Regions from separate parts of the Mangrovibacter sp. MFB070 genome, predicted to be linked through region 2. Evidence: predicted binding sites of a transcription regulator. Region 2 holds the regulator's gene; the other holds the start of a gene.
What was found. Region 2 encodes Fur, which represses iron uptake genes when iron is present. Its sites were predicted from a motif close to ATAATAATGAGAACNACTATCAA; they were not measured.
Positions count from the first base shown of each region.

Region 1: the regulator Fur is predicted to act here: its motif matches at 2,566-2,588, upstream of zupT (zinc transporter ZupT).

Region 1 is NZ_JJMI01000018.1:25,874-30,429, reverse strand. Features, by position in the region: gene DT73_RS06200 (DUF1190 family protein) at 1-368, shown strand, start outside; gene DT73_RS06195 (glutathionylspermidine synthase family protein) at 372-1,535, shown strand; gene ygiD (4,5-DOPA dioxygenase extradiol) at 1,616-2,407, opposite strand; gene zupT (zinc transporter ZupT) at 2,600-3,367, shown strand; gene DT73_RS06180 (NAD-dependent malic enzyme) at 3,816-4,556, shown strand, end outside.
Region 2 is NZ_JJMI01000025.1:150,509-155,064, forward strand. Features, by position in the region: gene seqA (replication initiation negative regulator SeqA) at 1-167, opposite strand, end outside; gene ybfF (esterase) at 353-1,129, shown strand; gene ybfE (LexA regulated protein) at 1,261-1,551, shown strand; gene fldA (flavodoxin FldA) at 1,708-2,238, shown strand; gene fur (ferric iron uptake transcriptional regulator) at 2,524-2,973, shown strand; gene DT73_RS12905 (beta-N-acetylhexosaminidase) at 3,106-4,556, opposite strand, start outside.

The DNA.
Region 1 (4,556 bases), on a different contig from region 2:
CGCCATCTCAGGCCAGTGTGGCAGGTGATAACCAGGCACAGGCCCAGTCAGGAGGGAGTTTCTGGATGCCGTTAATGGCCGGCTACATGATGGGCCGAATGATGGGCGGCTCTTACGCTCAACAGCCACTATTCAGTTCAAAAAACCCTTCCAGCCCGGCTTATGGCCGCTACACAGATGCCAGCGGTAAAAACTATGGTGCCGCAACACCTGGGCGCACGATGACAGTTCCCAAAACAGCGATGGCACCAAAACCAGCAACCACCAGCACAATTACTCGTGGTGGTTTTGGTGAAAGCGTAGCCAAACAAACTTCTATGCAACGCTCCAGTACCAGTGGCACAACGCGTCGTACAATGGGTGGTTAATTCATGAAACGTCTGCCTATTACCGAACGCCCAGGCTGGCAGGATAAAGCCCGTGAATTTGGCTTCAACTTTCACACCATGTATGGCGAACCCTACTGGTGTGAAGACGCGTATTACCAGTTCTCTCTGGCGGAAATTGAAAAGCTGGAAGATGTTACTGCTGAATTACACCAGTTGTGCCTGAAAGCCGTAGAACGCGTGGTTGCCAGTGATGCTTTGATGGATAAATTTTGCATCCCGCGCCATACCCGGGATTTCGTACGCCAAAGCTGGGCAACCCGCCAGCCATCGCTCTACTCCAGGCTGGACCTTGCCTGGGGTGGCACCGGGGAACCTAAGCTACTGGAAAACAATGCCGACACCCCAACCTCACTATATGAAGCTGCGTTTTTCCAGTGGATCTGGCTGGAAGATCAAATCAACGCCGGTAACCTGCCAGCGGGAAGTGATCAGTTCAACAGCCTGCAAGAACAGCTAATCGAGCGTTTTCGTGTATTGCACGAGCAGCACGGCTTCAATTTACTGCACATGGCCTGCTGCCAGGACAGTATTGAAGACCGTGGCACGGTGCAGTATCTCCAGGACTGCGCGGCCGAAGCCGGGCTCCCGACCGAATTCCTGTTTATGGACCAAATTGGGCTGGGCGAGAAAGGCCAGTTTACTGATATGCAGGATCAGGTCATCAGCAACTTGTTCAAGCTCTACCCGTGGGAGTTCATGCTGCGGGAGATGTTTTCGACAAAACTGGAAGATGCTGGTGTGCGCTGGCTGGAACCGGCCTGGAAGAGTATTTTATCTAACAAAGCGTTACTGCCATTGCTGTGGGAAATGTTTCCAGGCCACCCAAACCTTTTACCCGCCTGGTTTGCCGCAGATGATCATCCCGCCATGGAGAGCTACGTGGTGAAACCCATTTTCTCCCGTGAAGGTGCCAATATTCAGATTATCGAACACGGGAAAGAAATAGCCCGGGCAGATGGGCCATATGGTGAAGAAGGTATGATTGTCCAGCAATACCACCCGTTACCCAGGTTTGGCGACAGCTATACGCTAATTGGATCCTGGCTTATTAATGATCAACCCGCCGGGATCGGTATTCGGGAAGACAGAGCGCTGATCACGCAAGATCTTTCGCGCTTTTACCCACACAGCTTCACACCTGAATAAATACTGCACGCGCCTGGTAACCAGGCGCGGTCTTACTCAGTATTCATCTGGCTCTGACACAGCACTGTATGGCAACGCGGTTATGCGCCAACCTGCACAGAAAGCATACTCAGAGAGCCCATTTCAATCCCTTCGGTGACGATACTCACCGGCTCTTCGCCATCCCATGCCCCCAGAATATACAACAGTGGCAGGTAGTGGTCTGGTGTTGGGCAAGAAAGCTGAGCGCCTGAGTGGTCCATATAGTTAACCAACGGGTGGTTTTGCGCTTCACCTTTCCAGGTCAAATTATCGCGAACATACTGGTCAAAGGCGGTTGCCCAGGGATAAGCCTCACTCCCCCCCTGCCAGCGAACAGTACGCAGGTTGTGTACAACGTTGCCGCTACCAATCAGCAGGATACCTTCATCACGCAGTGCTGCCAGCTTACGGCCCATTTCATAATGCCAGGCCGGTGGTTGGGTGGCATCAATACTCAACTGCACCATAGGGATATCGGCATCAGGGTACATTTTGATAACCACTCCCCATGAACCGTGGTCAAAACCCCATGCACTGTCATCTTTAATTACGGCGGCAGGAGCCAGTATATCCACTAAGTGCTGAGCTAAATCCGGTGCGCCAGGCGCCGGGTATTGTGTATCGAACAGTTCCTGCGGAAACCCGCCAAAATCATGAATAGTTTTTGGATTAGGCATTGCTGTAACGCCAGTACCCCGTGTGTACCAGTGAGCAGAAACCACTACCATCGCTTTCGGGCGAGGCAGTGTTTTACCCAGTTGCTGCCAGGAACGAGTAAACACGTTATCTTCAAGCACATTCATTGGGCTGCCATGACCAACAAACAGCGCAGGCATACGTGAGGTGTTCATCATTATATCCTTAATTACCGTGTCAGATTACTTACTGCCAGATTACGGCTTTTAGCCTGCAAATAAACGCAGATAACCATGATGATGATCATCAGAAATTTTGAATGTATTGTTATGTAAAACGCAGTCCCGGCCCTCGACACTCTGTGTAACCAAATGTATAAATGATAATTATTATCAAAGGAGAGTGCTATGTCCGTACCGCTGGTTCTGACTCTGTTAGCGGGTAGTTCGACATTTATTGGCGCATTTTTAGGGATAATAGGCCAAAAACCTTCTAACCGCCTGCTGGCATTCGCACTGGGATTTGCCGCAGGTATTATGCTGTTAATCTCCCTGATGGAAATGCTGCCTGCAGCTCTGGATACACCTAATATGTCGCCATTGTTGGGTTACGGTATGTTTATCGCCGGGCTGACTGGCTACTTTGCTCTTGATCGCGCGCTGCCCCATGCCCACCCGCAGGACCTGATGGATGGCAGTATCAACACCAGGAAATTGCGGCGCACAGCCTTGTTACTCACTTTAGGGATTAGTCTGCACAACTTTCCTGAAGGAATAGCGACATTCGTAACCGCCAGCAGCAATATTGAATTGGGGCTGGGTATTGCACTCGCTGTCGCGCTGCATAATATTCCAGAAGGGCTGGCGGTTTCCGCTCCGGTATATGCCGCAACAGGTTCGAAGCGCAAAGCATTACTGTGGGCAGGCTTATCCGGTATGGCAGAAATTCTGGGGGGGATCCTTGCCTGGTTGCTGCTCGGTAGTATGGTCTCACCTGTGGTGATGGCCGCAGTAATGGCAGCGGTTGCCGGTATTATGGTGGCGTTGTCCGTAGATGAACTGATGCCACTGGCAAAAGAGATTGACCCGCAAAATAACCCCAGTTATGGCGTATTGTGCGGCATGGCTGTAATGGGATTAAGCCTGAGCGCATTACAAAGTTTAGGGCTGGGTTAACTCCCGGCGTGTTCATTGTGCGCGATTAGCCTGGTAGTAGCTGGTAATGATACCAGGCAATCGCACAAAAAAACCGAATGGAAGCGGGAAACTAAATACATATTTAACTCGGTTTTTCCACAATCATTTATTGAAATATTTAACTTCGTCACATAAAATAAAATATCTGGTATTATATAACGCACCAATACCGTTATATGGGTTACCAGTTCCCCATAGATAGATAGTTACCCACCATCCATCCTCTGGATAATAATCAAACAAAAAACACTAAAAAAACCAATTAAAGTTTAATGCAATTAAAGTAATTAAAAATCTGTAAAAATGAGGACTACAATCGGGGCTAAATTAAACCGTTACACCCCTACATCATACGCCAGACGTATATTTACATGGTGATATTTTCTCTTATGCGCCGTGGCAGTATGGTCGTCCCTGGAGCATTCAGATGTTAAAAAAAAATTCTGTATATACCCCATATACTGGGGCTATGTTGCTGGAAAACCCTTTATTAAATAAAGGCCTGGCATTTTCTCATGAAGAGCGTATTGCATTAAATTTAATTGGCCTGTTGCCGGAACAAGTCGAAACCATCACTGAACAAACTGACCGTGCATGGTCCCAGTTTAATCACTTTAAACGCGACCTCTCCCGCCATATTTATTTGCGAAATATCCAGGATACTAACGAAACATTATTCTATAACCTGCTGCGTGCACACCTTGAAGAGATGATGCCCATCATCTATACCCCTACAGTGGGTGAGGCCTGTGAACACTTCTCTGATATCTACCGCCGCGCCCGCGGGTTATTTATTTCCTGGCCAGATCGCCACCGTATTGATGACATGCTGCAAAACTTTTCCCGTCATGACATAAAAGTCATTGTTGTCACCGATGGCGAACGTATTCTCGGCCTGGGTGACCAGGGGATCGGCGGCATGGGGATCCCTATCGGTAAATTATCGCTGTACACCGCCTGTGGTGGCATTGACCCGGCATCCACATTGCCGATTATGCTCGATGTGGGCACAAACAACGCCCAGCGCCTGGACGATCCGCTGTATATGGGCTGGCGCCACCCGCGAATCACGGATGGTGAATACCGTGAATTTATGGATATGTTTATCAATGCCGTGAAAGAGCGCTGGCCAAACGTTCTGCTGCAATTTGAAGACTTTGCTCAGAAT
Region 2 (4,556 bases):
GGAACACTGCTGTTTGTTGAAACTGTAGAAGAGGACAGCGCAACAGATTGCTGACCAGAAGAGAGTTTCAGCATACGCCGCAAAATGTCTGACGCGCTTTCACCAATATGCAGTGTGTGGCTCGCGATGTAGCGATACAGCTCGTCATCAACTTCAATCGTTTTCATTTTAATCCAGTTACATATCTTTTCTGAATACAAATCATTGGGATTATAGAGTCAAAACCCAATGGCGAATAGCATCAACCCGGGATGGTGTCAAAAGTCAGAATTAACTGTAACCCTTGCAGCCGGATGGCAGAATAGCCAACATAATACCCTATTCCTGAGACAGCGAAAAAAAGAAGTTTTCTATGAAATTACACGCTCGCCTGCAATCTGCTCAACAAATGACTAACAATCCACCGGTTGTGCTCATCCATGGATTATTCGGTACGCTGGATAATTTAGGCGTTCTGGCAAGGGACCTGGTTAAGGACCACGACGTACTGCAAATAGACTTACGCAACCACGGCCTGTCTGCACGCAGTGACACTATGACCTGGCCTGCCATGGCGCAGGATGTACTGGACACGCTGGACGAACAGCACATAGACCGGGCGATATTCATCGGCCATTCAATGGGTGGCAAAACCGCAATGGCGGTGACACAACAGGCACCGGGACGGGTTGAAAAACTGGTCGCTATTGATATTGCCCCCGTCGATTATCACGTTCGCCGCCATGATACTATTTTTGCCGCTATAGACGCCGTTAATGCAGCCGGTGTAACTACCCGGCAGGATGCAGCGGCAATCATGCGCAACATCCTCGATGAAGAAGGGGTTATTCAGTTTTTGCTGAAATCCTTTGTTAATGGCGAGTGGCGTTTTAATGTCCCGGTACTCAAAGCGCAATACAGCAATATTGTTGGATGGGAAACCGTCACACCATGGCCGCATCCGGCACTCTTTATCAGCGGCGGGCTGTCGCCTTATATTCAGGAACAGTATCGTGAAACACTGCTTGCTCAATTCCCCTGTGCCAAAGCCTGGGTCGTTGCAGGTGCAGGTCATTGGGTTCATGCAGAAAAACCAGAGGCAGTCATTCGCGCGATTCGCCGTTTTCTTAGCCCTTCGGACGAAAACTGATTAAAAAGCCGCCGACTGGCTGGCAAATGTGGCTTTCGCGTTGGCGCGTCATGTAGCCTGATGTATCATGGCGCGCTGTAATGCGCCCGAGCACGTTGCTCAAGCCACCTGTTTTCCTCACTATTCTAATCATGGCAAAAGAACAAACGGACCGTACGACATTAGATCTGTTCGCGGATGAACGCCGTCCGGGTCGCCCGAAAACAAATCCACTGTCACGTCACGAACAATTGCGTATTAACAAACGCAACCAGCTTAAACGCGATAAGGTTCGTGGGCTTAAGCGTGTGGAATTAAAACTGAATGCCGATGCGGTAGATGCGCTGAATGAGCTGGCGCAGGTGCGAAACATGAGCCGTAGCGAACTTATTGAAGAGATGCTGATGGCTCAGTTAGATAACACAAAACCAGGTCATATATAATCCACGCATTCCCGGCAGTTTTTCCTTTTCATGTAGCAGTGTGTGCACCCGGTAATGATAGCTGTTTCCGCACTGGAAGCTGTTCTGCTATCATTGCCTTATCTGTGGACAAACTCACGCCACCATAACATTAAGTTTCAAGAGGTTATTAAACTCATGGCGATCGTAGGCATTTTTTTCGGCAGCGACACCGGCAACACTGAAAACATTGCAAAAATCATTCAAAAACAGCTTGGTAAAGATGTTGCTGAAGTGCACGACATAGCCAAGAGCAGCAAAGAAGACATTGAAGCCTTCGATATTCTGCTGCTTGGTATCCCAACCTGGTATTACGGTGAAGCACAGTGTGACTGGGATGATTTTTTCCCTACACTGGAAGAAATTGATTTTACGGGTAAATTGGTAGCCCTGTTCGGTTGTGGTGATCAGGAAGATTACGCCGAATATTTTTGTGACGCACTCGGCACAATGCGCGACATCGTCGAACCACGTGGTGCGGTTATCGTCGGTCACTGGCCAACTGCCGGGTATCATTTTGAAGCGTCGAAAGGTTTGGCGGATGACGACCATTTTGTCGGCCTGGCTATCGATGAAGACCGTCAGCCTGAGCTGACAGCTGAACGTGTTGAAAAATGGGTTAAGCAAGTTTCCGAAGAAATGCAGCTCGATAGCATTATTAATGCCTGATAGTTCACCGGCGCAATTATATTGCGCCGGATTGATAGGTAAAACCGATAAAAATAATTGCTACATTTTTTTAACTTTTTCGCGTTAGCGCTGTACAATGATCCAGTTGACAGCATGTATTTTTGGTAAATTTGCCAGTGCTGTCAGATTATTATTTTTCAATTTTGCTGGAGACTTGCGGTTTTCTTTAGGGAGTGTCAAACCTATAATGAGACGCATTAACTTTAGCGTATTACGTCGTACGCCCATTCACGGGCACTTTGCAAGCAACAGGACATATTCCGCATGACTGACAACAACACCGCATTAAAGAAGGCAGGCCTGAAAGTCACGCTTCCCCGGTTAAAAATCCTGGAAGTGTTGCAGGAGCCGGACAATCACCATGTCAGCGCGGAAGATTTATACAAGCGACTGATTGACATGGGAGAGGAGATTGGTCTTGCTACCGTGTATCGCGTGCTCAACCAATTTGATGACGCCGGAATCGTTACACGCCATAACTTCGAAGGTGGTAAATCCGTTTTCGAACTCACGCAGCAGCACCATCATGACCACCTGATTTGCCTTGACTGCGGTAAAGTTATCGAGTTCAGCGATGATTCGATTGAAGCTCGCCAGCGTGAAATTGCTTCCAGCCATGGTATCCGCCTGACAAACCACAGCCTGTACCTTTATGGTCATTGTGCTGAAGGCGATTGCCGTGATGATGAAAATGCGCACGAAGGCACCAAATAATCGGGTGTACCCGTAAGCCGGTGCAATGTGACCCCAAAAAAAAGCCAGGTTTAGAACCTGGCTTTTTTTTATCTGTTTTGGCCTTATGCCGCGCCGCTTGCAGGGCACTCCTGCCCCGCAAGCAAACCCGTGTCACTCAACAATCACCACCCTGCTGGTTCGGTTGCCATCCGGGCTCACAGCACGCACCTGTACGTTACCACTGACAACCGGCCGGGCGTCATCCCGCCAAACCTGCCACTGCTCCCCGCCATCAACGGAGTATTCAACCCTGAGCCCTGGCAGGCTGACATTAGTGGCCAGTTTCCCGTCAACAATCCGGGCACCAGGTACCGGAACACGCCAGGCAATACCGGCGGCATCCAGTTTCGCCAACTCACGCTGGCCTAACACATTGGCAAACCGCTGCCAGTCTTTTGCCAAAGCAGCCGTATCGACATAGTGGGTTTCTCCGCCTTTATACTCCCGCCCGGGCTGCCAGTCCTGTTCCCAGGAAGCCTTGTGCCAGGCACGCTCCGCTACTGAAATAATACGCGGGAATAAACGGTATTCCATTTCTTCGTCAGTGCGAACAACTTCACTCCAGACTTGCGCCGACAAACCATGAGCCCCGGGCCATAACTTCGCCGAACCGGCACTGAACGCATTGCCATCACGGTCTACCGAAGTTTCTGCATTTTGCGGCAAGTTATCTGGTGCGAAGCTAAACACTTTACGTTCATCGGTAAACCGGGTTCCCCAGTAATAGCCCGGCTCCATTGGGTCTACTTCATACGGGAAGTCAAAGTAAACATAATCCGGGTTGGAAATCGTGACTTCATAGCCTTTATTGGCCCAGTCACTCACCGCATCTGAACCACCCCAGTACAGGGTATCCCAGGAGTTAATCCCGGTGCGTTTAGTTGCAAAGGCCGACGCGCCTGACGCATCTCTCAGGCCATCTTGCCAGGCCTGCATTTTCTCAATGCCATGGGCATCAACCAGTTTACTCACTTCTACCGCAAACCAGCTTGGCAAATGCGCCATATCTTCAACTGCGCCAGATGCCACCAGCGCCTGGCACACTTCGGATTTCGCCCAGGGTTTATCTTGCTGGCTCATATCCACCTGCCCTTTTCCTGCCTCCGGGCTGGCTTTATCCGTGTACCCGGCCCCCAGGTAGATATTTTTCGCTTCATCTGCGCCAAAATGCCAGGTTGCCAGCGGCAAACCGGCTTCTTTATGCATCTGGAGAATTTCACTCATTACTTTATCAACAAAGCGGCGAGATGAATCCAGGCACGGGTTCAGATAACTGGCCTTGTCATAGAACTGAACCGTCGTGGTACGCGATGTATCGGTCGGGTCGAGCAAACGGTATTCATTCGCTGCATCAGGCTTACCCTCTTTCATCAGCCTGTCATAACGTGCTTCCATTGACACTACAGCAGCCCGGGCATGCGCTGGCATATCAATTTCCGGAATCACCTCAATATGGCGGGCTTTAGCGTATTTGAGTATTTCAATGTAATCCGCCCGAGTAAAATAACCGCTGCCATTATTGTTACTGTCCGGGCCTGATCCTAATTGTGGTAACAAACACT